DNA from 3 places in the Mesorhizobium sp. M1163 genome. Region 2 is predicted to be linked to each of the others. Evidence: riboswitches for the same ligand, from Rfam matches in the RefSeq annotation. Region 2 holds a riboswitch; each other region holds the start of a gene.

Region 1 (9,930 bases), on a different contig from region 2:
CGCCAGCAACTCCGTCTTCATCCCGTCCTCGTCGACGGTGACCGGGATGGGCGAGGCACCCGTACTGGCAAAGACCTGACGCGCCATCCTATAGCACGGGTCCTCGATGACAAAGCGGTCGGCGGGATCGAGAAGCAGGCGCGCGCACAGGTCGAGGCCCTGCTGCGAACCGTTGACGATGATGATCTGCTCGAGGTCGCAGCTCAGGGTTCGGGCGCGCCAGAGATAGCCCTGGAGCGCCTGCCGCAGCCGGCGCGAGCCGCGCGGATCCTCATAGGCAAGACGCAACGGGCGCTGCCCCATCGCCTCGTTCATCGCACGTTTCCAGACCAATGCGGGGAAGTCTGACGGCGCCAGGTCGCCATAGCGGAAATCGACCTTCAGCCCAGTCGGCAGATAATCCGGCCAGGGCGGCGTAACGCGCAGTCGGCCCCCATAGGCGGACAGAAGAACCGGGCGGACCCGTTTCGCAGGCGTGCGGCTTGTCCCAGGACCGATCAACGAAGATGCAACGCGGGGTCGTGCGCCTTGACGGACGTCGATGAAACCTTCCGCAGCCAATTGCTCATAGGCGACCGTCACCGTCGTTCGCGAAACCCCAAGGTCATTTGCGAGGCCTCGGGAGGACGGCAGCTGACTGCCGGTTTCGTAGACACTTCCGAGGATCTGCTCGCGAAGAGCCTCGTAGATCTGGCGTGCACCCATCGCGTGCGTGCGACCTGCAGAACCGGCACTTGAAGACTGGACCATTTCATTCATCGCCAACTGGATATTTCACATTGGCCAGTTTGCCGTCAATCTTTCGGAAACCCAAGAAAGATCTTAGAGGCCGAATGACCCGTTCCTATCAATCCGAAACCGATGCTCTCACGCGGTCGCTCAACGACACCGGTCCCGGATTCGCCACTCGGGCGATCCATCATGGCTACGATCCGGCCGGCTTTTCCAATGCCGTTCAGCCGCCAGTCTTCTTGACCTCGACCTATGGATTCGAAAGCGTGGCAGCGAACGAGGCAGCCGCCGCCCTTGGCGGAAGGCTCTATGCGCGCGAATACAATCCCACGACGGAGATCCTCGAGCAACGGCTCGCCAATCTGGAAGGAGCCGAGGCAGGTTTGGTCGTTGCCTCGGGGATGGCGGCTTTCGGCACACTGATCTTGTCGCTCCTGTCCCAAGGCGATGAACTAATCGTCCACAAGACGCTTTATGCGAACACGCTTGCCATGGTCGAACAGGCGGTCCCCCGCTTCGGCATCAAGGTCGTCGCGGTCGACCTGTCCGATCCTCACAATCTCGATGCCGCGATCACCGAGCGGACCCGGCTTGTTTTCTTCGAGACGCCGGTGAATCCGCTGAGCCGCATCCTCGACATCGCTGCCATTGCCGAGCGCGCCCACGCGCGCGGTGTAAAGGTTGCAGTCGACAGCACCTTCGCCTCCCCAGCGCTCCAGCGGCCGCTCGAACATGGGGCAGACCTCGTGCTCCACTCGCTGACCAAATACATCAATGGGCACGGCGATGCCCTTGGCGGGGCGATTCTCGGCGACGCGCAAACGCTCCGCACGCTGCACGAAACGGGCCTGCGCTACATCACCGGCGCAGCGCTCTCGCCCATGTCAGCCTTCCTGATCCTGCGCGGTCTGAAGACGCTCACGCTCCGCATGGAGCGGCACAGCGCCACGGCCGTTGCGGTGGCTCGGGCGCTCGAAGCGCACCCGGCGGTGGCATGGGTAAGTTATCCCTTCCTCGACTCGCACCCTGATCAGGTGACGGCGCGAAAGCAGATGTCCAAGGGGTCGGGCATGTTGGCCTTTGGCCTGCGCGCTGGATACGAAGGCGCGCGCCGGATGATGGACCGGCTCAAACTGATCACTCGCGCTGTCAGCCTCGGCGATGCCGACAGTCTCATCTATCATCCGGCAAGCCTGACCCGTGCTCGTCAGCCGATCCGCAAGGATGCGCATCTGGCCGATGGAGTCGGCGAGGACCTCATGCGCCTCTCGGTGGGTCTTGAAGACGCCGATGACCTAATCGCCGACCTGCGGCGGGCTCTGGACGCCTTGTGATGACCTGTCGTCCGGCCAGTCCTGCGCTCACGCACAAACCTGGAGCCTTGCCATGGCATTCCTGAGCGGTCTTTCCGCGTTTCCCATCACGCCCGCCGATCGTGACGGCCGCGTCGATACCGTTGCTCTGCGCAGGCTGATTGCTCGGCTTGGCGCCGCTCAGGTCGACTCCATCGGTCTTCTCGGCAGCACCGGCACCTACATGTATCTGTCGCGCGAGGAACGGCGACGGACGCTCGCCGAGACCTTGGACGAAATCGCCGGGCGAACGCCGGTCGTGGTGGGTGTGGGCGCGTTGCGCACCGATGAAGCAGTGAGGTTCGCGCAGGACGCCAAGGCCCTTGGAGCTGCCGCGGGGCTGCTTGCAGCCGCCTCCTACACCCCGCTCACTGAGGACGAGGTGTTCGAACATTTCTCGACGGTGGCGTGCGAGAGCGGCCTGCCGATCGTCGTCTACGACAATCCAGGAACGACGCATTTCCATTTCACCCCAGCACTCGTCAGCCGCCTGGCAAAGGTGGGTGGGATTGTCGCTATCAAGAATCCGACAGACAAGGGCGATGCGATCAAGAGCCATCTGGCCGACCAGAGGCGCACTGTGCCGGAAGGGTTCTCGATCGGCTACAGCGGCGACTGGAACGCTGCAGAGGCCATAATCGCCGGCGCCGACACATGGTACAGCGTCCTCGCCGGCATCCTGCCCGAGGTCTGCGTGAAGATCGTCACGGCGGCGCAACAGGGCGATGCGGCCGAAGCGCGACGGATCGATGCCACGCTTGCGCCGCTCTGGAGCCTCTTCAAGGAGTTCTCGAGCCTTCGCGTCGTCTATGCACTTGCCGAATTGCTCGACATTTGCCGTGCCGACCCCCCGCGTCCCATCCTGCCTCTGCCCTCAGCAGCGAAGCGCCAGATCGCCGCCGCGTTGGAACGCTTGCCATCGGATGTCAACCGGTGAACAGCGAACCCGGCGGCCAGTGAAGGAACCTGTCATGTATGTACCCGCGCATTTCGATGAACCGAGCCGAGAAGTCCTTTACGAACTGATCGAGAACAGCGCACTTGGCATGCTGATAACCCATGGCCGGAGCGGTCTCGACGCCAATCACATCCCCTTCGAACTCGACACGTCACAGGGAGAAAACGGTACCCTTTACTCCTGCGCGATTAATACACGTGCCGAAGGAAAGTGCACATTCTCGCTTGAGTGACTTATTTCAAAGGATGTGATCGCGTTTTGGCACATTCACGGCCGACATGCGGCAGCCGGTGACTCACCACATGGTGAGCAACCAAGAAACCCTCCGGAGCCTACACTTTCTCCCGGAGCGCACGTGCTGCATCGACCATGTTCATGAGGGCAGGGCGGACCTCCTCCCATTTGCGTGTTTTGAGGCCACAGTCCGGGTTTACCCACAGTTGGGAATCCGACAGTCGCTCGCGGGCAAGCATGACGAGATCCGAAATCTCCCCGACTTCCGGGACACGTGGTGAGTGAATGTCGTAGACTCCGGGCCCGATTTCGTTCGGATATTTGGAGCTCGTGAAGGCGTCCAGCAGTTCCATTTTCGAGCGCGACGTCTCAATCGAAATGACATCCGCATCCATTTCAGCGATCGCGTCGATGATCTCGTTGAACTCCGAATAGCACATGTGGGTATGGATTTGAGTCGCGTCCTTTACACCCGTTGAAGCGATCCGGAAGCATTCGACAGCCCAGTCGAGATAGTCGTTCCAATCAGACTGGCGCAGTGGCAATCCTTCGCGAAACGCGGCCTCATCGATCTGGATCATCCTTGCGCCGGACCATTCGAGATCCGTCACTTCGTCGCGGATGGCGAGCGCGATCTGGCGGCATGCTTCGGAGCGCGGTACGTCGTCGCGAACAAAAGACCAGTTGAGAATGGTCACTGGGCCTGTGAGCATTCCCTTCACAGGGTTTTCCGTAAGCGACTGGGCGAATTGCCACCAGCGCAGCGTCATCGGATTGCGCCTCGATACGTCGCCGAAGATGATGGGGGGGCGCACGTAACGCGACCCATAGCTCTGCACCCAGGCATGCTGGGTGAAGGCGAAGCCGGACAGCTGCTCGCCGAAATACTGTACCATGTCGTTTCGTTCGAACTCACCGTGCACCAGCACGTCCAGCCCGATCTCTTCCTGCCAGCGAATTGCAGCCTCGATCTCCTTCTTCAGGAAGGTCTCGTAGTCGACATAGCTCAGCTGGCCCTTCGCATGAGCGGCCCGCGCCCTGCGTACCTGCGGCGTCTGCGGGAAGGACCCGATGGTCGTCGTCGGGAACGGCGGCAGCCCGAGCGTGCCGGCCTGGACTCTGGAGCGCTCGGCAAAAGCGCTCTCTCGTCGCTTCATGCTGTCGTCAATGCTGGCGATCCGCCCCTCAACCAGTGGGTCATGGATCTTCGTGGATGTCACGCGAGTGGCGGCAGCCTCGGCAGACGCTTTCAACGCGCCTGCCACCGCATCCCTTCCTTGGGACAGGGCCCGGGCAAGCAACACCAACTCGTCGGTCTTCTGGGCCGCGAAGGCGAGCCACGACCTGATGTCCGCGTCGAGTTCCGTCTCCATGCGGAGGTCGATCGGCACATGCAGCATCGAGCAAGAAGGCGCGATCTCGACGCGGTCCAAGGGCCAGCCGGCGACGATCGGTTTGATGCGGTCGAGAATGGCGGGCAGGTTCGCACGCCAGACGTTGCGGCCATCGATCAAGCCAAGCGAGAGCACCAGATCCTTCGGTGCGAGCCGACCCACCGTTTCCAGCTGCTCGGGAGCGCGCACGAGATCAACATGCAGCCCGGCCAGGGGCAGAGAAACCGCGGTTTCGAGATTGTCTCCCAGCGGCCCGAAATAGGTAGCCAGCATGATCTTCAGCTCGGGCGCGGCTTTCGACAGCTGGCCATAGGCGAATTCGAACGCAGCTCGTTCGTTCGGGTTCAGATCGAGGACAAGCGCTGGCTCATCGATCTGCACCCAGTCGGCTCCAGACAGCTTCAGCCTCTGCAGGAGTTGCTCGTAGACGGGCAGCAGCCGCGGCAGGAGCGCGATGGGATCGAATCCTTCGGCAGGCGATTTCGCCAGCTTGAGGAAGGTGATTGGTCCAAGGATGACTGGGCGTGTGTGAATGCCGAGAGCTTTAGCCTCGAGGAAGTAGTCGGCCGGTTTCGTCGACGAGAGGGCGAACGTCTGATCATCGTCGAGTTCCGGCACAATGTAGTGATAGTTGGTGTCAAACCACTTGGTCATTTCCATCGCGGTTACATCAGGCCGACGAGCCGCCTGCTGGTGACCAGCGTGTCCACAATCCTCCGTCTGACCCTGGTTGCCGCGCGCCATTGCGAAGTAGATGTCAAGTGGGACCTCGCCGCAATTCCAGCCGTAACGGGATGGAACGGCGCCGACCATGGCTGCGGTGTCGAGCACATGGTCGTAGAGCGAGAAGTCGTTCGACGGGATTTTCGACACGCCGCGATCGTGCTGCTCCTCCCAGCTAGCGGCACGGAGCGCCTTCGCCGTCGTGAGAAGGTCGGGGGCGGAAGATTTTCCGGACCAGTAACTTTCAAGCGCGAATTTCAGTTCTCGCCGACGACCGAAGCGCGGCACGCCGAGCGTTGCTACAGGAATTTGATGAGAGACAGTCATGCCATACCCCGATGGTTGGGGCGTCGGTGACAAGGAAGGCGCTAGCAGGCCGGCACGAACGCCAGGCTGCGGCGGCCACCGAGACACCCCGCCTGTGGACGTAATTCGCCGTGGCAGGTCTCCTGGCTCGCGGGGTCATAGCCAGCTACCCGTCCTCCCAAGGCTATTCGCCTCAGTGACATGAGTGGGGTTGGCTCGCCGCTAACAGTTGCGGGGGCAGCGCCGGCATCGCACCGGCTTCCCTCTTAACTCCGCTGCGGCAGCGCCGTACGGAGAACCACGACACGGGAGACAATCACAGCAGTTCGCTTCTTTGTCAATACCGCATAAAGAAATGTTTATGTCGTTATATTAAATTTCCGTTGGCATGTTCCAAAGGTCGCCTCGAAAGCGAAAACTGTGGAAGCCTTGAGCGGCCGGTAAATCAAAGCAATGACGCACGGCGCCCTTGTCCAGGAGGATAGGAGTTCGTCGGCTGCCGGCAGCAAACATACCGGCAAGCCCCGTGGTGCTGCTTAGCGCATCATGCGAACCACCTCGGCGTCGAACTTCGGCTCCGAGGTTCCGACCGCTTCGTTGGTAATCTGCTCGCGACCATATTCGGGTCAATGGCGAGGCTGTTGCCCATGTGGAAGCTGTTGGCCGTGATGCCCTCGGTGATATGACACAACGATTTCGGGGGGAGCACACCGAGGCCAGGCGCAGCGGCGTGTTGCGAAGTGATCGAGGCCAATGTCTCGAACTGCTTGTTCGCAGCCCACCGGCTCAAGGTAACCCGGCTCAAACCACCGGGCCAGCTCAAGTCCTGTCCAAATGAGGCCTGAGCGGCAAATCGTCGTGCACGCGCACGGTTTGGCGTTCGATCTTGTGATGCGTCTTGGGCGGACAATCGCCACGGTGCAGCGCGCAGAAGCGGTCCCCAATTGGGGAGCCGAGGGCGGTGAGGGCAAGCCAGCGCCACAGGCGGAAGGGGACTTGGACCTGTTTGCCCTGCTGGACCACAAGTTCGCGACACAGGGCCTCAAGGAGAAGACCAAGAGTGATTATGCGCGGGACCTCGCCAAATTCATCAAAAGCAGCGGGCAGTCAAAGTTCGGCGCCGATTGACATGGAGATAGCCATCGCGGCGGACCGCCCAGGCGGACCGCAAGCCGGAATACAACCGGGTGCAGGCGGCCAAGCTCGTCCACAAGATGGCGTCGGGCACACACCGGCGATGGGAGAGCGGACCGTGGAGTGCAGGAACTTTACGCCTATCCACGCTCCCGTGGACGTGTCCTGCGGCACATCGGCAGCGATATTGAGGAGGCAGTTGAGCTTCTGGTCGAGCACTCTTACCTGCCACTACCTACGCTTAACGTCATCTCGTACTGAAAACGCACCACGCAAGGTCGAGATGTAACATGCGCCCTTCGTGGATGGTTCTAAGCTTCCTCGGGCGCGGTCAATCTGTGATAACGGTCGCTTGGAACCTCCATCACCGCGACGCGATCAAGGTTGGCGTATCGCGCTCGGTAGTAACCTTCTTCCTCCACTTCGGCGAAACTACACTGGGGAACGTCAAAGGTCGCAGCTTCCAATCCGAAGAAAGTCGTAGCGGTTTCTTCATCCAAGAAGTTCCACTCATCTTCTCCGTCGTCATATGTGACGCGAACATAGGAGGCCATGCGCACGGCTTCCTGATCACCCATCTCTGCGATGATGGCATCGCATTCTTTCTTCAGCTTTCCTGAAACCTCACCCTTATCCCAGTCATCCAAAGCCCGATAGATTTCTGGATGATAATACTCTGGCATCTCCTCTACATCGTCACCGATAAGCTCAATGGTGCGGACATATTGCGGATTTATCAAGAGTATTTTGTTGTCAAGGCTCCAACAATACAGCCATGGCCTGCTTGTGTTATTTCTGCGCAGATTATGAAGTTCCTTCAACTGACGTAAAATCGATTCACGCGCCTTTTCATCGATAGGATATTGGCGGCTGCCAACAGTCGTCTTGATTCTGAGCGTGCCGTATCGCGTTTCGGCATCGGCAATTGCAAACGGGCTCGTGCGCCACTCCTCGACATCAATCTTCCAGCCCAGCAGCTCCTCGACCGTGCATTTCAACGTGAGACAAAGGTCCTTGATCTGCTCGACGTTCAACTGCGTTTTGCCTGTTTCCCAACGGGCCACAGTCTGTTGCGTTGTTGCCATCTGCTCTGCCAAATCTTTTTGAGTCATGCCCAGTCGAACCCTAAGCTCTTTCATGTTCATAACTCACCTCGCGTGTTCAACACACGCATCGTGGATGAATTAATCTAACACGTCAAGCGTGTTCAAAAATCGCAGCATGTGTTTTTAGGGCGTCTTCGAGGCTCCGGCAGCCGTTCGTGACCACTTGCGCAAGACACAGGGCTGGTACACAGCACGAATGGGCGATCAAAAATTACTGCTGCGATGCTCGTCATCAGCCAAGCTGCCGCCGCACCTTCCACTAGGGTGCCAAGGTTCGAAATGAGTGCAGCCGACCATAGCGAACGGAAGGTCTTGTGCTCAAAAGGAACGAGTGAAGATGTTCTCTTCGCCATTGTGGGAAGCCTCGGGATTGACCGCGGGGCTGGATTTGTTTCGCCTCACTCAACCATGGCCTCGCCGTACAAGCCAAGCTGCCACAGTGCGCGCCTGCTAACCCAGAAAACTTGGCGGCCTTACAGGCATGCGCAGGACGTGCGAAGCCGCTCAAATCTCCCCAGATGGTCAGCCATCGAAGACCGGCATCACTTGCCCGTTGAGCGGCTATACGATAATGCTCCGCGCTAAGCAGGAAGCGCCAAAAAATTCGAGCGGCGACTTCATTCTCCTATTCAGGAAGGAACTATGAGGCGGCAGACGCGACCATTCACCGTGGAAATCAAACAAAAGCGCAATTATCAAAAATCCGCACGTTCCATCTGGGGCAATTTCGACATCGCCGCGGCGATGGCCGAGACAACAAAGGAAGTCGAGCCGTTAAATCGTCAGCTTGTTGACTCTACTGTAGTGGCCCTTGATGCTGAACCTTTGCACAAACCGCGAGTGGAGCATTTCATGGCCAATCCCCTGGAGACCGAGTCAGCAGTAGTTCATAGCGAACCGGCAGACAAAACGGAAACGCCAAAACCGAAGACGAGAGCGCGGCGGTCGAGGAAGCCAGAAGCTGAGGCGAGCGCGCCTGCCAAGCCGATATCCGCGACCACTGAAGCACCGCCGTCAGCGCGAACGGGCCGAAAGAGCTACTCCGCGAAGGATCGTGCCCAGAAGCTGGCGCAGATCGAGACCTCGATCGGCGGCGGCGCTACTCTCAAGAGCGCGGTGAAGCAAGCCGGCATCTCGGAACAGACATACTATCTTTGGAAGAAGGCGGCGGCGCCTGCGGCGGACAGTGACGGGCTGAAGGATCTCGTCGCGCTCGAGGAAGAAAACAAGCGGCTAAAGAGCCTGCTTGCCGATCGTCTCCGCAAGGAGAATGCGGAACTGAAGAAAAGGCTCGGGCTGGATTAAGGAGGGTGGGCAGCTGGTTCTTGGCTCGCCACCTACAGCAGCCCCGCCTGCTCGGCCTCTCTGCGCAAATTCTGGCGTGGCCTTGGGCCGATCTGCTGGATGACCAGGCCGGCCGCTAGCGAGCCGAGATCGCCGCACTGCTTCAGGCTGCGGCCTTGCGTGTAGCCGTAGAGGAAGCCGGCGGCGTAGAGGTCGCCGGCGCCTGTGGTGTCGACCAGCTCGCGGATCCTGGTCGCATTGATGGTCACGGTCTCGTCGCCGCGGACGATGACCGAGCCCTTTTCCGAACGGGTGACAATGGCGATCTTGCAGTCCCTGCGGATCTGCGCCAGCGCCTCGTCGAAGGACGCGGTCTGGTAGAGCGACTTGATCTCGTGGCTGTTGGCAAAGACGATATCCACGGTGCCGGAGCGCATTAGGTCGAGGAATTCGTCGCGGTAGCGGTCGACGCAGAAGGAGTCCGACAGGGTCATCGACACTTCGCGCCCGGCGGCATGGGCGAACTTCGCCGTCTGCCTGATCGCCTCCTTGGCGCGCGGCGGGTCCCACAGATAGCCCTCGAAATAGGTGACCGCGGCGCCCGACGCCTTGTCGGCCTCAACGTCCTCCGGGCCGAGCTCGACGCAAGCGCCGAGATAGGTGTTCATCGAGCGCTCGCCGTCCGGCGTGACGAAGATCATCGAGCG
Region 2 (9,930 bases):
CAACGCGGCCATCAGCCAGCGCCGGCCCGTCGACGACGGCGATGACGCCATCGACCGTGACGCGGCTTTTCACCGACGGCCACTGGAAGGCCTGGACCAGCGGCTTGGGCAGGGCCAGCCCGGACGTCTCGATCAGGATGTGGTCGACCTTCGGCGTCAGCGACAGGATCTGGTCGAGCGCGGGGACAAAGTCGTCGGCGACAGTGCAGCAGATGCAGCCATTGGCCAGCTCGACGATGTTTTCCTCGGGGCAAGTGTCGATGCCGCAGCCCTTCAGGATCTCGCCGTCGATGCCGATATCGCCGAACTCGTTGACGATGATGGCCAGGCGCTTGCCTTTGGCGTTTTCGAGCAAATGGCGGATCAGCGTCGTCTTGCCGGCGCCGAGAAAGCCGGTGACGACGGTGCAGGGGACGCGCGAAACGTTGGCGGCCGAATCTGGGGAAGTCATATCAAGTCCTTCAAAAGGTCGAGGGGAGGGATGCGGGCAACCAAGCCGCGCTTCAGGCAATCGGGACGGCCGCGCCACGGAATGAGGCCGTCCGTCGAAGTAGCGAACAGCTTTGCCCCCGTCACCAGATCGGTGCCGCTGGTCGTGGTCAGGTCGCCGAAGACATAGCTCCAGCAGCCGTCGCGCAGCATCGCGGCGCTGAGCCGGCGCTTGCAATTGCCGAGGCATTCGACGGTGCGGATTTTAATGTTTTCGCTGGAAGCGGCGCGGCGCGTGTCCTCGGCGAGCAGTTCGCCGGCGCGGGGATAAGCGTCCGAACCGGTCTCGTCACGGCAGGACGAGCAGACGATGACGGTAACGCCGGCCGGGGAATCACCATGGCCGGACAATAAATCCGCTGTCTCAGCCGGAAAACTGCTGTCGCGTTCCAAATCAGGCTCCTTGCCCGGAAAACCCGCCAGGCGATCGGATTCTTATGTCCTAGACGGCAGGTCTCCTGGCTCGCGGGTCATCGCCTGGGTGCCGCCTTCCCGGGAATATCCCAGTGGTTTTCGGCCTTGGCTCGTCGCTTACAGTTGCGGGGACAGCCGCGGATTTGAAATCGAGATTTCGCACCGCATTCCCTCTTGGCCCTTGCCGTTGCGGGCAGGGGACCGTCTGGAACGGATTTAGGCTTGTGAAGGCAGTCGTGTCAACGCACGTCTATGACGCGGCGATATCTGCGAGCGGCTGGCCGAGGTCGCCGGCAGCCGTCACCTCGATGCGCTCGAGCCCGAGCCAACCCTGCATCTGCTTCAATTCCTCGAAAAGGGCGGCGGCAGTTTGGGGCGGGGCGCCGGGCTCCGAATAGGCGGCATGGACGCGCAATACGCCGGCCGGGCGGTCGGCCCTGAGGTCGACGCGCCCGACGATGCTGTCGCCGAGCAGGAACGGCAGCACATAATAGCCATACTGGCGCTTTTCGGCCGGCGTGTAGATCTCGATGCGGTAGTGGAAGTCGAACAACCGCTCGGTGCGCGACCGCTCGAAGACGACGGGATCGAACGGCGCAAGCAAGGCGCGCGCCTCGATCCTGCGCGGCAAACGGGCGTCCTTGTGGAGATAGGCTGTTTTGCTCCAGCCTTCGACGCTCACCGGCAACAGGTCGCCAGCCTCGACCAGTTCCTCGATGCGGCCCTTGATGTCGGCGGGCGAGAGGCGGAAATAGTCGCGCAGATCGCCCGCCGTGGCGACGCCATGGGCGCGGGCGGAGATGCGCAGCAGTTCGCGGTGGGCGTCCGCGGGGGACGGAACTGGCAAAGCGAGTACCGTTGGCGGCAGCACGCGCTCCGGCAGATCGTAGAACCGCTCGAAACCACGCCGGTGCGCCGTGGTGATGCGGCCCGCCCAGAACAGCCATTCGAAGGCATGCTTGGCATGGCTCCAGCCCCACCAGCCGCCCGAGCCCTTCTGGCCTTCGAAAGCCGACGCCGCGATCGGGCCTCGTTCAGCGACCTCGCGATAGATGTCCTCAATGTAGGCGGCGTGCTCGCGGCCCCATTTTGCCAGTCCGCTGTACATTTCCTCGCCGCGCTCGGCCCGCCGCATGCGCCAGCGCATCAGCGGATAGGTCTCGACGGGCAGGAACGAGGCTTCATGCGCCCAATATTCGAAGACCATGCGCTTGCGTGTCACCGCGGCGTCGTCGAGCAGCGCCAGCTTGTAGGGGCCAAGCCGCGAATAGAGCGGCATATAATGGGCGCGAACCACGGCGCTGACGGAATCGATCTGCAGCAGGCCGGTACGTGCAAGCACCCGGGCCAGATGCCGGCGGTCAGGCGTGCCGCTGGGGCGCGGGTCATTGAATCCCTGTGCCGCAAGCGCAATGCGACGGGCCAGGGCAAGCGAGATTTTTTCCTTCATGAAGGCGGTATCCGGACGATGTTAGACAGAGAAAATGAGCTGCGATTCCGCCCCATGCTAGCAAGGTTTTGGCGGCATCTATGTCAGGAGAGAAAAGTGGAGTGAAAAGTGAAGGAAATCAAACAGGAGCGGATCGGACCAGTTTTCCCGGATATGCCGTCCAGCACCGCGATTTGAACAAGGTTTGACTTGCTTCGCCGAAAGCGCTGCGCTAACCCTCGCCGCGTTGCAGCATAGAGCCCCCTTAAAACGGTTCAGTGGTTAATCTGTCACGCTTCCGCAAGTGGGTCCGGTGCTGTAATCAGAGTGGATTGGCCGCCAACGGAAAACTGCAGCATGAACGCACTTTTAGGTTCGTACCTGCCCATCGTCCTGTTCATCGGCGTGGCGCTGGTCGTCGGCCTGGCGCTGCTCGCCGCACCGTTCCTGGTGGCTTACCGCAACCCCGATCCGGAAAAGCTTTCCGCCTATGAGTGCGGCTTCAACTCGTTCGACGACGCCCGCATGAAGTTCGACATCCGCTTCTACCTGGTGTCGATCCTGTTCATCATCTTCGATCTGGAGGTGGCCTTCCTGTTTCCTTGGGCAGTGTCGTTCAGTCAGATCGGCATGCTCGGTTTCTGGTCGATGATGGTGTTTTTGGCGGTGCTGACCATCGGCTTTGCCTATGAATGGAAAAAAGGAGCGCTGGAATGGGATTGAACGACAGTTCCGGCACGCTCGTCGCGCCGAAGCCCAAGGGCCTCATCGACCCCAACACCGGCAGACCGGTGGGGGAGGATGATCCGTTCTTCCTGGAGATCAACAACGAACTCGCCGACAAGGGTTTTCTCGTCACTTCGACCGAGGCGCTGATCACCTGGGCGCGCAGCGGCTCGTTGATGTTCATGACCTTTGGCCTCGCCTGCTGCGCCGTCGAGATGATCCACACCTCGATGCCACGCTACGACAGCGAGCGTTTCGGTGTCGCGCCGCGCGCGTCTCCGCGCCAGTCCGACATCATGATCGTCGCCGGCACGCTGACCAACAAGATGGCGCCGGCGCTGCGCAAGGTCTACGACCAGATGCCGGAGCCGCGCTACGTCATCTCGATGGGCTCCTGTGCCAATGGCGGCGGCTATTATCATTATTCCTATTCGGTGGTGCGCGGCTGCGACCGCATCGTGCCGGTCGACATCTACGTGCCCGGCTGCCCACCGAGCGCTGAAGCGCTGCTCTACGGCATCCTTCTGCTGCAGAAGAAGATCCGCCGCACCGGCACGATCGAACGGTGAGCGGCATGACCCAGGCGTTGAATGACCTCTCGACCTATCTTGGCGAGAAGCTGACCGGCCGGATCGGCGAAGCGGTGCTCGCCTATGGCGAACTCACTATCTCGGTCGAGCCGCGCGACCTGATCGAGGTGGTGACCTTCCTGCGCGACGACCCGAAATGCCAGTTCATTTCGATCATCGACGTTTGCGGCGCAGATTATCCGTCGCGGGCAAAGCGCTTCGACGTGGTCTATCACCTGCTGTCGCCGAGGCAGAATATCCGCATCCGCATCAAGGTCCAGGCCGACGAAGAGACGCTGGTGCCGTCGATCACCGGCATATATCCCGGCGCGGACTGGTTCGAGCGCGAGACCTACGACCTCTATGGCGTGCTGTTTTCGGGCCATCCCGATCTGCGCCGGATCCTGACCGACTACGGCTTCGAGGGCCATCCGCTGCGCAAGGACTTTCCGCTGACCGGCTTCGTCGAGGTGCGCTACGACGACGAAGCCAAGCGCGTCATCTACGAGCCGGTCGAGCTCAAGCAGGAATTCCGCAATTTCGATTTTCTGTCTCCGTGGGAAGGTACGGATTACGTGCTTCCGGGAGATGAGAAGGCAAAGCAGTAAATGGCTGAAACCTCCGTTCGCAACTTCAATATCAATTTCGGCCCGCAACACCCTGCTGCGCATGGCGTTTTGCGCCTTGTGCTGGAGCTTGACGGAGAAGTCGTCGATCGCGTCGATCCGCATATCGGGCTTTTGCATCGCGGCACGGAAAAGCTGATCGAGCACAAGACTTATCTGCAGGCCGTGCCCTATCTCGACCGGCTCGACTATTGCGCGCCGATGAACCAGGAGCATGCCTTTGCGCTCGCCGCCGAGCGGCTGCTCGGTATCGAGGTGCCGAAGCGCGGGCAGCTTATTCGAGTTCTCTACTCCGAGATCGGCCGCATTATGTCGCACATCCTCAATGTGACGACGCAGGCGATGGATGTCGGCGCGCTGACGCCGCCGCTCTGGGGTTTTGTCGAGCGCGAAAAGCTGATGGTGTTCTATGAGCGCGCCTCGGGCTCGCGCATGCACGCGGCCTATTTCCGGCCGGGCGGCGTCCACCAGGACCTGCCGCAGAAGCTGATCGAGGACATCGGCAAGTGGATCGACCCGTTCCTGAAGTCGGTCGACGACCTCGACGCGCTTTTGACCGGCAACCGCATCTTCAAGCAGCGCAATGTCGACATCGCTACCGTCTCCCTGGCCGACGCTTGGGCCTGGGGCTTTTCCGGCGTCATGGTGCGCGGCTCGGGTGCGCCGTGGGATCTGCGCAAATCGCAGCCCTACGAATGCTATGCCGAGCTGGACTTCGACATTCCGATCGGCAAGAACGGCGACTGCTTCGACCGTTATCTGGTGCGTATGGAAGAGATGCGGCAGTCGGCGAAAATCATGCGCCAGTGCGTCGACCTGTTGCTCGGTAAGGAGGGCAGCGGGCCGGTGTCTAACCTCGACGGCAAGGTGGTGCCGCCGAAGCGCGCGGCGATGAAGCGCTCGATGGAAGCGCTGATCCATCACTTCAAGCTCTACACCGAAGGCTACCGCGTTCCGGCCGGCGAGGTCTATGCCGCGGTCGAGGCGCCGAAGGGCGAGTTCGGTGTCTATCTCGTCTCCGACGGCACCAACAAGCCCTACCGCTGCAAGCTGCGCGCCCCCGGCTTTGCGCATCTGCAAGCGATGGACTTTTTGTGCCGCGGCCACATGTTGGCCGACGTCACCGCCGTTCTCGGCTCCCTCGACATCGTGTTTGGTGAGGTCGATCGGTGAATCGCATTCTGAGCCTCACGTTAATCGTCATTGCTGTCGCAATGCACCCTGCATATGCAATCGAGTGCGGAGCCTCTATCGATGCTTCCGATCTTGTGAAGCAGCACTTCAAGCTGAGCTACGTCACGCTTGGCATGCAAGAAAGTGCGACAGCAGAATCCGCCGATGTCGATGCTTTCTATTTCAAGAGAGATACATGCGAGTGTAGCGTCGCAGCGCCGGATGGCGCGAGTTTCTCTAAGGCGGAGGTATCGGCAGCCGCTTCCGGCAAAACAGGGTTCGCGCGGCTTGTTGCTCGCTTGGCTGGTAAATCCGGCGTTTGCCCGCCTGTCATGACAAATTCGCCGACTTTCCAATGTTTCGACGGTACGGCGAAACTTTGTAAGGAGGCCGCAGCAAGATGACGAACCTATACGTCTTTGGTGAGGTCGATCGCTAAATGTCAGTCCGCCGTCTCGCAGAAGCCAGCCTCCAGCCAGCCTCCTTCGCCTTCAACCGGGCGAATGCGGCAGCGGCGAAGCAGTGGATCAAGAAATATCCGAAGGGGCGCGAGCAATCCGCGATCATCCCCTTGCTGATGCTGGCGCAGGAGCAGGAAGGCTGGGTGACCAAGGCGGCGATCGAGACGATCTCCGACATGCTCGGCATGCCCTATATTCGCGGGCTAGAAGTCGCCACCTTCTATACGCAATACCAGCTCAATCCGGTCGGCACCCGCGCGCATGTCCAGGTCTGCGGCACCACGCCCTGCATGCTGCGCGGCTCGGAATCGCTGATGGATGTGTGCCGCTCGAAGATCCATCACGACCAGTTCCACACCAACGACAAGGGCACGCTGTCGTGGGAGGAGGTCGAATGCCTCGGCGCCTGCGTCAACGCACCGATGGTTATGGTCTTCAAGGACACATACGAGGATTTGACGCCGGAGCGGCTTGCCGAGATCATCGACCTCTATGACGCCGGCAAGGGTGCTTCGGTGACGCCAGGACCGCAAAACGGCCGCGTCACCTCAGAGCCGGCCAGTGGCCTGACGACCCTCAAGAGTGAAAAGGCGATCCTCAAGGTAACCCGCGACCGGGAAACCAAGGCGGCGACCAAGGCGGGGCCGGCGACTGCCGCCGCAGCACCAGTTCCGTCTGCGGCTTCGACCGCGCCTGCACCGGCGCCGGTTGCGCCCTCGAATGCCAGCAAGCCGAAGACCGACGCGGTCGAGACCAGCCCGGCGCTGAAATCGCCGTCGGCGACAAAAGTCGCGCCCGCGGCGGAAAAGGCGGCGAGCGTTGCAGCGCCGCTGCATTCGGCCGCCAATGCCAACAAGGCCGAGTCGCAGGTCGAGGACGTCTCGAAACAGCGCAAAGGCCCCAAGAACAAGGCCGAGCCGGCGTCTGCTTTCAAAGCGCCGGAGGCCAAGGTTAAACCGGCGAAGGCCGCCGCCAAGGCGGCCAAGCCGTCGCCCGGAAACAAGAGCCGGCCGACCGGCAAGAAGCCGGTCTGAGGAACGAGCAATGCTTCAGGACAGAGACCGCATCTTCAACAACATCTACGGCCGCTTCGACAAGTCGCTGGCCGGCGCCATGGCGCGCGGTGCCTGGGACAACACGCCCGGCATCATCGCCAAGGGGCGCGAGTGGATCGTCAACGAGATGAAGGCCAGCGGCCTGCGCGGACGTGGCGGCGCCGGCTTCCCGACTGGGCTGAAATGGTCGTTCATGCCCAAGCAAAGCGACGGCCGGCCGAGCTATCTCGTCGTCAATGCCGATGAATCCGAGCCCGGCACCTGCAAGGACCGCGACATACTGCGCCATGACCCGCACACGCTGGTCGAGGGCTGCCTGATTGCCGGCTTCGCCATGGGCGCGGTCGCCGCCTACATCTATGTGCGCGGCGAGTTCATCCGCGAGCGCGAGGCGCTGCAACGCGCCATCGACGAGGCCTATGCGGCCAAGCTGATCGGCAAGAACAACACCTCCGGCTACGATTTCGACATCTACATGCATCATGGCGCCGGCGCCTATATCTGCGGCGAGGAAACGGCGCTGCTCGAAAGCCTCGAGGGCAAGAAGGGCCAGCCACGGCTTAAGCCGCCATTTCCGGCCAATGTCGGCCTCTATGGCTGCCCGACGACGGTCAACAATGTCGAGTCCATCGCCGTCGCGCCGACCATCCTGCGCCGCGGTGCCGCCTGGTTCTCGTCCTTCGGCCGGCCCAACAATGTCGGCACCAAGCTGTTCTGCATCTCCGGCCACGTCAACAATCCGTGCACCGTCGAAGAGGCGATGTCGATCCCGTTCCGCGAGCTGATCGAGACGCATTGCGGCGGCATTCGTGGCGGCTGGGATAATCTGCTGGCGGTCATTCCGGGCGGAGCGTCGGTGCCGCTGGTGCCGGCCGAGCAGATCATCGACGCGCCGATGGATTTCGACGCGCTGCGCGACCTGAAATCGGGCCTCGGCACGGCAGCTGTCATCGTCATGGACAAATCGACCGATATCGTGAAAGCGATCGCGCGGCTTTCCTATTTCTACAAGCACGAAAGCTGCGGCCAGTGCACGCCCTGCCGTGAGGGCACCGGCTGGATGTGGCGGGTGATGGAACGGCTGGTGCGCGGCGAGGCGCAGAAGCGCGAGATCGACATGCTGCTCGATGTGACCAAGCAGGTCGAGGGCCACACGATCTGTGCGCTTGGCGACGCGGCGGCATGGCCGATCCAGGGCCTGATGCGACATTTCCGCGGCGAGGTGGAGCGGCGCATCGACGAGTTTTCGCGCAACGCACACCGCGCCGAACCGGTGCTGGCGGCGGCAGAATAGAAGAATTCAAAAATGCGGGCGAATGTCCGAGACGAGGAAACGAGCGCGGGGCAGACGGAAACGACCAGGAGACCACCTATGTCGCTGTTTTCGACACCCGACGATTTTACGCCCGATATGGACCCGTTGTTGAAGATGAACCAGGATCTGACCAGGATGATGCCGAAGGAGATGGCCAATGCCGTCAATCTCCTGGCGCATCCTGTCGCGAGTGCGGCGGCGATGGCGGCACTCGGCATCGGTCTTGCCAACCACGCCTTTGGCATCTGGATGGGAGTGCTTTCGGGCGCGGCCGAGACCTCGCAGCGGCTTTGGCAGCCGGTCGCCGAGGATTTCGAGGCCCGGACGGAACGCTTTTCCGCGACCGGTAAAAGCTCCTCGACAAAGGCGCGCGCAGCGACCAAAACCCTGATTGCCGAGGCGCAGTCCTTCGCCAACGATGTGACCGACATTGCGACGAGCACCGCGGCGCGGAGCTTGGCGAATGCGAGCACCGTTGCAGCGGACGCGTCGGCCGGGCTGATGCCGGAAGATTTCAAGCAGCCCAAGCCGATGGACCGGCCAGCCGAGCCGGCTGATCTCAAGGCGATATCAGGCATCGGGCCGAAACTGGAAAAGGTGCTGAACGGCCTTGGCATCTGGACATACGCCCAGATTGCCGCGTGGACGCCGCAAGAGATCGCCTGGATCGAAGACTACCTGTCGTTGAAGGGCCGTATCGGCCGTGACGGCTGGATCGGTCAGGCGGCCGCGTTGGCCGGGGTCAAAAAGTGAATTCAATATCGTGCGCGGTCTCGGCTGTGTCCGGAAGGAAAGATTGCGGAACGTCCGCAGGGGTTTGAGGCGAAATGGCAAAGCTCAAGGTCGACGGGAAAGAGATCACTGTACCCGACCACTACACGCTGCTGCAGGCGGCCGAGGACGCCGGCGCGGAAGTGCCGCGCTTCTGCTTCCATGAGCGGCTGTCGATCGCCGGCAATTGCCGCATGTGCCTGATCGAGGTGAAGGGCGGCCCGCCCAAGCCGCAGGCGTCGTGCGCCATGGGTGTGCGCGACCTGCGCCCCGGCCCGAATGGCGAGCCGCCGGAAATCTTCACCAACACGCCGATGGTTAAGAAGGCGCGCGAAGGCGTGATGGAATTCCTGCTGATCAACCATCCGCTGGATTGCCCGATCTGCGATCAGGGCGGCGAGTGCGACCTGCAGGACCAGGCGATGGCGTTCGGCGTCGATTCCTCGCGCTACCACGAGAACAAGCGGGCGGTCGAAGACAAGTATATCGGGCCGCTGGTCAAGACCATCATGAACCGCTGCATCCATTGCACGCGCTGCGTCCGTTTCACCACCGAGATTGCCGGCATATCGGAACTCGGTCTGATCGGCCGCGGCGAGGATGCCGAGATCACCACCTATCTCGAAAGCGCGATGACTTCGGAACTGCAGGGCAATGTCATCGACCTTTGCCCGGTCGGTGCGCTGACTTCCAAACCCTACGCCTTCCAGGCACGGCCGTGGGAACTGACTAAGACAGAATCCATCGACGTGATGGACTCCGTTGGTTCGGCGATCCGCGTCGATAGCCGAGGCCGCGAAGTGATGCGCATCCTGCCGCGTACCAACGAGGCGGTGAATGAGGAATGGATTTCCGACAAGACCCGCTTCATCTGGGACGGCTTGCGCACGCAGCGCCTCGAC
Region 3 (9,930 bases), on a different contig from region 2:
GCTTCAAACGGATGCTTCAAATAGATACTTGACCAAGTCAACTAAATCGCTGATCTTGCCCGGAGGAGGATGCCATGACCATTCATCATCACCCAGGCAAGGAGCGGATCGACGCGGTGCGGGCCTTCAACCGCTTTTATACCCGCCAGATCGGGCTGCTCGACGAAGGGCTGCTGAAAAGCACCTTCTCGCTGACCGAGGCGCGGGTGCTCTATGAGCTGGCGCATCGCGATGGCCTGACCGCCACGGATCTTGGGCGCGATCTCGGCCTCGATGCCGGTTATCTCAGCCGGCTGCTGAAGAAGTTCGAGGAGCGTGATCTGGTCGAGCGTGCCACGATCGAGGCGGATGCGCGGCGCTCGTCGATCGCGCTGACCAAGGCCGGGCGGCAGGCCTTCGCACCGCTGAACCAGGGCTCGCACGACCAGGTCGCGGCTTTGCTCGACCGGCTTTCGGATGCCGAACAGGACAGGCTGGTCAAAGCCATGCAGACGGTGCAGCGTTTGCTGGGCGGAAGCGCCGAGCCCAAAATTCCCTATATGCTGCGGCCTCTGCAAGTCGGCGACATCGGCTGGATTATTCATCGCCAGGGCCTGCTCTACGCGCAGGAATATGGCTGGGACGAAACCTATGAAGCGCTGGTCGCCGAAATCCTCGGTGCCTTCGTCAAATCTTTCGATCCGAAATGGGAACGCAGCCGGATCGCCGAGCGGGAAGGCGAGGTCGTCGGCTCCGTCTTCGTCGTGCGCCAGTCGGACGCGGTGGCGAAATTGCGCCTGCTCTACGTCGAGCCCTCGGCGCGAGGTCTCGGCATCGGCAAGCGGCTGGTCGAGGAATGTATCGGCTTTTGCCGCGCCACGGGTTACAGGACAGTGACGCTGTGGACCAACGACGTGCTCGCCGCCGCCCGCCACATCTATGAGTCTGTGGGCTTTAAATTGACCAACGAGGAGTGCCACCATTCCTTCGGCAGGGATCTGGTCGGCCAGAACTGGAACCTGGAACTGTAGCAGCGCTTCCGGCGCTTCGGCGTCGGCCTGCCGTGCCTCACCCTTTGATCGGTATCCAGATTTCCAGCCCGCCATTGCCGCTGCGCGGATCAAATTCGGGGCCGTAACGCTCGAATTCCGGCGCATCGGCGATCTCGTGCCCAGAGGCTGGCAGCCATTTGTTCCAGATCGTGTTGACCGTGCGGCGGATGGTCGAGATATGGTCACGATGGGCGAACACGCCGTATTTCTGCGCCGGCACGCGCACACGCCAAAACTCCCTCGGCAGGTCCGAAAAATCGGACACTTCGACGCCAGCGATGTAGTCGAAATTGCCGGCGTCGTCGCCGTTGACGCAGACGCCATAGGCGACGTCGCCGATCTCGCCAGGAATGTTGCCAATATAGGGGCCGAACCGCTGCCACTGCATCGGGATGCCGGCGCTGGTTTCGCAGCTGTAGCGCTCGCCGAGACCGGCGATGAGAAACGGCCGGCTGGTCTCAAAACGCGGCGGTTCGAGAGTGGCGAGAAAGGACTGGTCCATCAGGATCGGCTCCACAAGATCGAGGTTGTCGAGCGAGCCTTGTGCGCGCACCAGTTCCGGCGTGGTGCCGAACTGGTCGCGGAAGGCGCGGGTGAAGGCCTCATGCGAGGCATAGCCGGCGTCGAGCGCGACCGAGAGGATGTCGGGTGCGCCGGCGCCAAGCTTGCGCGCCGCTTCGGTCAGTCGGCGAGAACGGACGTAGCTCATCACCGAACGGCCGGTAGCCGCGCCGAAAGCCCGCGTCACATGAAAGCGCGACACCCCGCTGCTCTTGGCGACATCGTCCAGCGAGACTGCTTCGGGCAGGTGGCTTTCAACGAACCACAAGGCTTTCTCGATCGGGTTCATTTGGCACCTCGCATTGGCCCAGTCTCCGCATTGGCCCAGTCTTTACATTGGCCCAGTCTTTACATTGGCCATGTCTTATATTGGCAAGATTATGGTGCCGCTTCCTGGCGGAGGCAGTTTGATCGAAATTGCGCACTGCGCAAATCGAGAGCGACGGTCGTCGGCAAGTCGCAGGCGTCGCGCGAAAAGGCTTGACAGGAAGCGGGCAAACGTCCTTTTAAATGTAACGTTATTACATCACGAGGTCTATATGGCTCCTTCTGACAAGACTTATTGCGCTGTGATTGGCGGAAAACTAGGGTGGCTGACTGATGGTCCCCGAGTCGAAAGGCAAGGGGTGAAAAGGGAACACGGTGAGGTCTTCGGATCGAGGCCGTGGCTGCCCCCGCAACTGTAAGCGGTTAGCAACATCCGAAATGCCACTGGCCGGCAAGGCTGGGAAGGCAGGATGGCGCAAAGACCCGCGAGCCAGGAGACCTGCCATCAGCATGAGTTGACCGGACGGGGTGTGCCGGGAGGAGACGTGGACATCGGTCTTGTCGGCCGGTCCGTCCAGCTTCCTTCCGTCGCCATTGAGAAAGTGACGGTAAGTTGGACGCCTCCCTGCCTCTTCTTGAAGCGCGTGAGCTGAGCGCGACGACGAATGGCCAGTGCCTGGTCAGCGCGGTGAGCCTTTCGCTAGCGGCGGGCGACCGCCTCGCCATCATCGGCCCCAACGGCGCCGGCAAGACGACGCTGCTGCGCATGCTATGCGGTACGCTGCGGCCAAGCGCGGGAGAAGTGAGATTTTCCGGACGCCGGCTGGACAGGTTTTCGGCCGCCGAGCGGGCACTGCACATGGCGGTCGTCGGCCAGACCGATCAGCCTGATCCGCGGCTTGCCGTGATCGACTACGTCGAGCTTGGGCGCGTCCCGCATGCCGGCTTGCGTCGGAGGAGGGAGCAACGCGACATCGTCATTGAAGCACTTCGCAGAACCGGCCTGCTGCCGCTGCTCGGCCGCACGCTCGGCTCGCTATCCGGTGGCGAGCGGCAACGCGCCCAGCTTGCACGCGCCATTGCCCAGGAGCCAAAAATCCTGTTCCTCGATGAGCCGACGAATCATCTCGATCCGCGCGCCCGCAGCGAACTTCTCGAACTCGTGGCCGGGTTCGGCATGACCGTCGTGGCGGTGCTTCATGACCTGTCGCTGGTCACGCCATTTGCCGCCAGAGTCGCGGTGATGAACGAGGCCCGCTTGCAGGCACTCGCCGGTCCGCGCGAGGCGCTGACCAAGCAGTTGATCCGCGAGATTTTCGGCGTCGACGTGCTTCGGCTGCGCCATCCCACCGAAGACCGCGAGCTGACGGTCTTCGAGGTCCCGAACCGTGCCGCTTCGCCATCCTGATTCAACCCCATCCTCATTCAAAAAGGAGCAACATCCGTGAATCGCCTTGCATTTTCTCTTGCCTTCTCGTTGCTGACCTCGCCGGCCTTTGCCTTTCCGGTAACCGTTGATAGCTGTGGCACGCCGTTGACCTTCGACGCCGCGCCGAAGCGCGCCGTCATCCAAGATCTGAACATGGCCGAGATGGCCTTTGCACTGGGCCTGCAACCGTCGATCGTCGGCCTGACCGGCATCACCGGATGGTACAAGGTCGGTCCGGAATTCAAGGCCGAGCAAGGTTCGATCCCGGAACTCGCGCCGAAATACCCGACGCTCGAAAACCTCGTCGCGGTCGAACCCGATTTCTTCTTTGCCGGCTGGTACTACGGCATGAAGCCGGGCGGCGAGGTGACGCCCGATACGCTGGCACCGCACGGTATCAAGACGCTGGTGCTGACGGAAAGCTGCGTCCATCTCGACAAGAACCGCCCCGCCGCCTCGATGGACCTGCTCTATGGTGATGTCGAAAAGCTGGGCAGGATATTCGGCAAGGAAGCCGAGGCGCAGAAACTTATTTCGGACTGGAAAGCGCAACTCGCCGACATCACGGCGAAAATCGGCGACCACAAGGGAACGCGGGTGTTTCTTTACGACTCCGGCGAAGACAAACCCTTCACGTCAGGCAAGTTCGCGATCCCCAGCGCCATGATCGCCGCAGCCGGCGGTGACAACATCATGGCCGACATGCAGACGAGCTGGGGCAACACGGATTGGGAAACGGTCGCTTCCCGCAATCCGCAGTTCCTTATCCTGCTCGACTACCAGGATGGCGGCGGCTACAGGAAACTGCTCGATTTCCTGAAAGCCCACCCGGCGATGAAGGAGACCGACGCGGTCAAGAATGAGCGCTTCGTCGCGTTGCGCTATGCCGAACTGACACCTGGGCCGGCTAATATCGAGGCGATCGGCAAGATCGCCAGGGCGATGCACCCGGAAGCTTTCTGAGCTTGCGCCACAGGCCGTTCGAATTGGCAATGGCAGCAGGAGCAGCGGCAATTGTCGCTCTTTTTCTGCTGTCGATCGCCTATGGGTCGACGATCATCGCGTTGAGCGATGTGGTTGCTGCGCTCGGACATGCCGCCGGGCTGGACGGAGACATCGTGTCCGGTCCAGCCGGCAAGATTGTTGTCGATCTCAGGCTGCCGCGCACGATTATGGCCATCTGTGTCGGCGCTGGGCTGGGCGTCATCGGCGCGCTGCTGCAGACGGTGACGCGCAACGACCTCGCCGATCCGTTCCTGTTCGGCCTGTCTTCCGGTGCCGCGGCCGGCGCGGTCTCCGTCATTACCATTTTTGGTGATCATTTCGGCATCTGGACATTGCCGGTCGCGGCCTTCACCGGCGGCGTATTGGCCGCAGGTATCGTCCTTTTGCTGGTTTCGCGGGTGAGGGGGCAAGGCCCCGAACGGCTGATCCTCGCCGGGCTTGCCGTCTCGTTCCTGTTCACCGCCTTGACCAACTATCTGGTCTTTGCCGGCGACCAGCGCGCCGCCCACTCGGTCCTGTTCTGGACGATGGGCGGGCTCGGGTTGGCCCGTTGGGACAATGTCGGGCTGGCTGCTCTGGGCGCAGGAACCATCCTTCTCTACGGACTTTGGAACCATCGCCGGCTCGACGCTTTCCTGGCCGGCGAGAATGCCGCCGAAAGCCTCGGCGTGCCGGTAGCGCGGATGCGCAGGATGACATTTCTCGTCGCCGCTTTCTCGACGGCGATCCTTGTTTCGGTCGCAGGCGTCATAGGTTTCGTTGGCCTGATGATCCCCCATCTGTCCAGGACCCTGGCCGGCCCGCTGCATCTGCGCCTGATTGCAAGCTGCGCCCTCTTCGGGGCGGTGCTGTTGCTGGCAAGTGACCTTCTTGCGCGCACGCTATTGCCACCGCAGGAACTGCCGATCGGCATCATCACCAGTTCGGTCGGCTCTTTCTTCGTGGTCACGATGCTCATTCGCAATCGCTCATGATGTGACTGCCATGCACATTTGCCGCCTTCTGGCACAATCCGGGTTCCTTGAATTATGAGCACGCTTATTATATATGGCGCTCATGGTTTCCGACGGCATCGACAGATTGGGCTTTTTGATCCACGACGTGCAGCGCCTGATGCGCAAGCGCTTCGAGGCGCGCGCCAGTGGTTTCGGCCTTTCTTCGGCGCAATGGCGGCTTCTGGTCCGTGTCGCCAAGGAGGCGGGTGTCGCGCAGGCGCGGCTTGCCGAGCTTCTCGAAATCGAGCCGATCAGCGTCTCGCGCCTTGTCGATCGCATGGAGGAGGGCGGCTGGATCGAGCGCCGTCCCGACGCAACCGACAGACGAGTGCGCATGATTTTCCCGACCGCCAAGGCGAACGCAGCCTACGCCCACGTCAAGAGCCTTGCCGGCGAGGTGTATGAGGAATCGCTCGTTGGCGTTTCGCCGGAAGATCGCCGCGTCCTGGTCAAGGCGCTGGAGACAATGGTGCAGAATCTTGCGGATGGTGAGACGCCGCCCTCGGAAAAAGTGAAGAATACGGAAGGCGCAGCAGCATGAACGCGGTAGCCAAAGTAGATAAGAATGCGGCCAAGCTGGAGATGGAAGCTCCCGCGAAGCCGGCGGCAGCTCCGGTAACGGTCGCTCCGCAGGTAGCTCCGGCGCCAGTGGCGCCGAAGAAGAAGCGTCGTGCCGGCCGCTTCCTTTTGATGTTTGTGCTGCCCGCTGCGTTGATCGCCGGCGGCAGCTATGTCTGGGTGACCGGCGGCCGCTATCAGGAGACCGAGAACGCCAATCTGCAGCAGGCCAAGGTGTCGATAGCCGCCGATACGGCGGGCCGCATCGTTCAGGTCGATATTTTCGACAACCAGTCTGTCAAGCAGGGCGACGTGTTGTTCGCCATTGATCCCGAGCCCTACCGGATCGCATTGGCCCAGGCCGATGCGGCGGTGGCCGGCGCGCGGCTCAATGTCGAGCAGCTGCGTGCGGCCTACAGCCAGGCGCTGGCGCAAGAGAAGTCCGACGAAAGCCAGGTCCAGTACGCGCAGTCGCAGTATGACCGCGCCGCCGACCTTGCCCGCAAGGGCATCAACGCCAAGTCGTCGCTGGACGAGGCCAAGAACGACCTCGACAAGGCCAAGCAGCAGCTGGCCGTGGCCCAGCAAGGGATCGTCAGCGCCAAGGCGGCACTTGGCGGCAATCCCGACATCGAGACCGACAAGCATCCGACAGTGATGGCGGCGCTCGCTGCACGCAACAAGGCGGCCTACGATCTGGTCCAGACAACAGTCAAAGCGCCTGCCGACGGCATCATCAGCCAGGCCGCTTCGTTCAAGGTCGGCCAGTATGTCGGCTCGGGCACGCCGCTGTTTTCGCTGGTCGAGACCGGCGATACCTGGGTCGACGCCAATTTCAAGGAAACGCAGCTCACCAACATGAATCCGGGCCAAAAGGCCGAAATCGTGGTCGACACCTATCCGGGCAAGACGTTCGAAGCCACCGTCAAGGCGATTGGCGCCGGCACCGGGGCCGAGTTCTCGCTGCTGCCCGCGCAGAACGCCACCGGCAACTGGGTCAAGGTCACGCAGCGCATTCCGGTCCGCCTGGAGTTGACCGACGCCGACGCCAAGATGGCGCTGCGCACCGGCATGAGCGCGACCGTCACGGTGGACACCGGCGTTTCCCGCGGGCTGCCGGGCATTTTCCGCCGCGCCACGGCAGGCGAGGCCAAGTAAAGAGGCCTGACAGCGGCCGCATGGCAAACAGCGAGATGGATGCAGGTGACAGGATTGGTCCGAGGGAGGCGCAGGAAGAGTTGAATGCGTAGACGGGCTGCGCTGCGGCCTGGCTAAACCAGACAACGTTGCGCAGGATCTTCGGTCCTCAGGTTTCCGGGCGGCAGGCGCCCGCTTTGTCGAGACGCTCAGTCGATGTAACCCCCACATCGATGCTCGCGTCCCACCGCGATGAGGGTCTCTCTGCAGCGAGGGCCTCGCCGTCCGGAAACCTAGTGTACACGTTTTTGTTACCTGCTGGAAGTTTTACGTCATGAGCACCCCAGAACCCTTTCGCGAAGTACCGCACCGCGGCCTGATCACAGTTGCGCTCATGCTGGCGACGATCATGCAGGCGCTCGACACGACGATCGCCAACGTCGCGCTGCCGACCATGACCGGCGATCTCGGCGCCTCCCCCGACAACATCAACTGGGTGCTGACCTCCTACATCGTTGCCGCCGCGATCATGACGCCGGTGACCGGCTGGCTTGCCGACCGCTTCGGTCGCAAGGAGCTGTTCCTGACGGCGGTGGTCGGCTTCACCGTCTTCTCCATGCTGTGCGGCATCGCCTGGAGCCTGGAGACCATCGTTCTCTTCCGGCTGATGCAAGGCGTCTTCGGCGCGGCCATCGTGCCGCTGTCGCAGACCTTCCTGCTCGACATCAACCCTAGGGAACGCCACGGCCAGGCCATGGCCATCTGGGGCGCCGGCATCATGCTGGGACCGATCCTTGGCCCGACGCTGGGTGGCTGGCTGACCGAGAATTTCAACTGGCGCTGGGTGTTCTTCATCAACCTGCCGGTCGGCATCATCGCCTTCCTCGGCATGGCCGCATATCTCCCCAGCGTTGCCCGGCGGGTGCGCAGCTTCGATTTCTTCGGCTTCGCCATGCTCTCGCTCGGTGTCGGCGCGTTGCAACTGATGCTAGATCGCGGCGGCGAGGTCGACTGGTTTTCCTCGATCGAGATATGGATCGAGCTTGGTCTTTCCATCACCGGCTTCTGGGTATTCACCATTCACACGTTGACGGCGGAGCACCCCTTTATCGACCCGAAGATCTTCCTCGATCGCAATTTCGTCACCGGGCTGGCGTTCATCTTTGTCATGGGCGTGCTCATTTTGGCGAGCATGTCGCTGCTGCCGCCAATGCTGTCGACCATCTTCGGCTATCCGACCCTCACCATCGGCATCGTCCTGGGGCCACGCGGTGTCGGCACGATGATCGCGATGCTGTTCGTCGGGCGGATCATGCACAGGATCGATGCCAGGATCCTCGTCGTCATCGGCTTCCTGCTGACCGCGCAATCGCTCTATACGATGTCCAGCTTCTCGCCGCAGATGGACAACTGGCTTATCCTCAGCTCCGGCGTCATCCAGGGCCTTGGAATGGGAATGGTGTTCGTGCCGCTGTCCACCGTGGCCTTCGCCACGCTCGACGCACGCTTCCGTACCGATGCCACGGCGTTGTTCAGCCTGGTGCGCAATCTTGGCTCGTCGATCGGCGTATCGGTGGTGACGGTTCTGCTGGTGCGTAACACGCAGATCAACCACGCCGAGCTCTCGGCCTATGTCAACCCGTTCAATCCCAACCTCTGGGCGGCGTCGCCGGCAGCAGCGGGCGGCGATCCGATGGCGCTGTCGCTGATGGATCGCATGGTCAATATCCAGGCGATGATGATCTCCTACGTCAATGACTTCAAGCTGCTGATGATGATGACACTGCTTGCCGTCCCGTTTGTTTTCCTGCTGCGCAAGCCAAAGGCTGCGCCGCCCGCCGGTGGAGCGCCTGCCGCGCATATGGACTAAGTCTCACGGCTCCGGCAACCGCGACCGGCTCACGGCTTCCGTTGCCTGTGCCGGTCGGGTCGGCATTGAGCCGGTTCACCTGCCATTAGTATATCCCGACCAATATGCACTCGCTTTTGGGTTGAAGGCGAGCCTCCTTTGCTTGCCTCAAGCATCAGCGGGAGGAACTGTGTTTGGCCACGAAATCATCCAGGCAAACCGCCGAAGTGCCCGAATCCGCCAATTTGACGACGCTGGCACAACTGGCGACTGCCTCATATGAGGCGCTCGAGCGCGAGCTTCGCGCCACGATTGCAGCGCTTCAGGACCAGGCACTGCGGTTCCAGACCGCGATCGAGAACATCTCGCAAGGCATCTGCTTTTTTGACGCCGATGAACGGCTGATCCTGTGCAACCGGCGCTATGCGGAAATCTATCGCCTTGCGCCGGAGCAATTGCAGCCGGGCGCGGCGCTGCGCGAAATCGTCGAGCGGCGCGTCGCTGTCGGGACCTCGGCAATGAATGCGGACGCCTATCTGGCGTTGGCCCGGGCAGTCAATTCGGGCACTGCTTCGGGGAACTGGACAGCCGAGCTCGCCGATGGCCGGACAATTCAGGTCTGCCATCAACCGATGCCTGACGGCGGCTGGGTGGCCACGCACGAGGACATCAGCGAGCTCAGCGCCAACCGCTTGGTTGTCGACGAGCGTATCTCCTTGCAGACGCTGATCGACCTGGTGCCTGACTACATGTGGGTGAAGGACACCGAAAGCCGCTTCGTCGTCGCCAACCGAGCCATTGCGTCCGACAGCGGTCGAGACAGCACGAGCGACATGATCGGCCTGAGCGACTTCGACCTTCATGCGCCGGATCTTGCGCAGAAATTTCGCTTCGTCGAGCAGCAACTGATGCGCGACGGACAACCGATGATCGACGAGGAGGAGTTCGTCGTCGATGCGTCAGGCACCGGCAAATGGTTCCTGTCTACGAAACTGCCATTGCGCAACGTTCAAAACAACATTTTCGGCCTCGTCGGCATTGCCCGCGACATCACTGCGCGCAAGCAGGCCGAAATCCTTCGCGATGGGCAGGCGCATA

Evidence for each region. A riboswitch is a leader RNA that binds a small molecule or an ion and turns the genes downstream of it on or off. The one in region 2 is predicted to bind cobalamin.
Region 1: another riboswitch for cobalamin. It lies ahead of metE (5-methyltetrahydropteroyltriglutamate--homocysteine S-methyltransferase); the one in region 2 lies ahead of NKH43_RS31385 (DUF1636 family protein).
Region 3: another riboswitch for cobalamin. It lies ahead of NKH43_RS18750 (ABC transporter ATP-binding protein); the one in region 2 lies ahead of NKH43_RS31385 (DUF1636 family protein).

The regions. Positions count from the first base shown of each region.
Region 1 covers NZ_JAMYMF010000025.1:40,071-50,000, reverse strand. Annotated here, with positions in the region: gene pdxR (MocR-like pyridoxine biosynthesis transcription factor PdxR) at 1-750, opposite strand, end outside; gene NKH43_RS22645 (trans-sulfuration enzyme family protein) at 834-2,066, shown strand; gene NKH43_RS22640 (dihydrodipicolinate synthase family protein) at 2,119-3,021, shown strand; gene NKH43_RS22635 (FMN-binding negative transcriptional regulator) at 3,056-3,274, shown strand; gene metE (5-methyltetrahydropteroyltriglutamate--homocysteine S-methyltransferase) at 3,375-5,720, opposite strand; cobalamin riboswitch at 5,816-6,017, opposite strand; gene NKH43_RS22625 (hypothetical protein) at 6,573-6,827, shown strand; gene NKH43_RS22620 (helix-turn-helix transcriptional regulator) at 7,145-7,978, opposite strand; gene NKH43_RS22615 (MFS transporter) at 8,041-8,292, opposite strand; gene NKH43_RS22610 (transposase) at 8,582-9,244, shown strand; gene NKH43_RS22605 (adenosine kinase) at 9,277-9,930, opposite strand, start outside.
Region 2 covers NZ_JAMYMF010000047.1:29,173-39,102, reverse strand. Annotated here, with positions in the region: gene cobW (cobalamin biosynthesis protein CobW) at 1-451, opposite strand, end outside; gene NKH43_RS31385 (DUF1636 family protein) at 448-882, opposite strand; cobalamin riboswitch at 921-1,124, opposite strand; gene NKH43_RS31380 (winged helix-turn-helix domain-containing protein) at 1,154-2,353, opposite strand; gene NKH43_RS31375 (NADH-quinone oxidoreductase subunit A) at 2,690-3,055, shown strand; gene NKH43_RS31370 (NuoB/complex I 20 kDa subunit family protein) at 3,046-3,627, shown strand; gene NKH43_RS31365 (NADH-quinone oxidoreductase subunit C) at 3,633-4,235, shown strand; gene NKH43_RS31360 (NADH-quinone oxidoreductase subunit D) at 4,236-5,426, shown strand; gene NKH43_RS31355 (hypothetical protein) at 5,423-5,830, shown strand; gene nuoE (NADH-quinone oxidoreductase subunit NuoE) at 5,866-6,921, shown strand; gene nuoF (NADH-quinone oxidoreductase subunit NuoF) at 6,932-8,236, shown strand; gene NKH43_RS31340 (helix-hairpin-helix domain-containing protein) at 8,315-9,010, shown strand; gene nuoG (NADH-quinone oxidoreductase subunit NuoG) at 9,085-9,930, shown strand, end outside.
Region 3 covers NZ_JAMYMF010000019.1:34,059-43,988, reverse strand. Annotated here, with positions in the region: gene NKH43_RS18760 (bifunctional helix-turn-helix transcriptional regulator/GNAT family N-acetyltransferase) at 75-1,010, shown strand; gene NKH43_RS18755 (GyrI-like domain-containing protein) at 1,048-1,881, opposite strand; cobalamin riboswitch at 2,177-2,380, shown strand; gene NKH43_RS18750 (ABC transporter ATP-binding protein) at 2,473-3,267, shown strand; gene NKH43_RS18745 (ABC transporter substrate-binding protein) at 3,304-4,251, shown strand; gene NKH43_RS18740 (FecCD family ABC transporter permease) at 4,281-5,267, shown strand; gene NKH43_RS18735 (MarR family winged helix-turn-helix transcriptional regulator) at 5,350-5,829, shown strand; gene NKH43_RS18730 (HlyD family secretion protein) at 5,826-7,004, shown strand; gene NKH43_RS18725 (DHA2 family efflux MFS transporter permease subunit) at 7,318-8,853, shown strand; gene NKH43_RS18720 (EAL domain-containing protein) at 9,027-9,930, shown strand, end outside.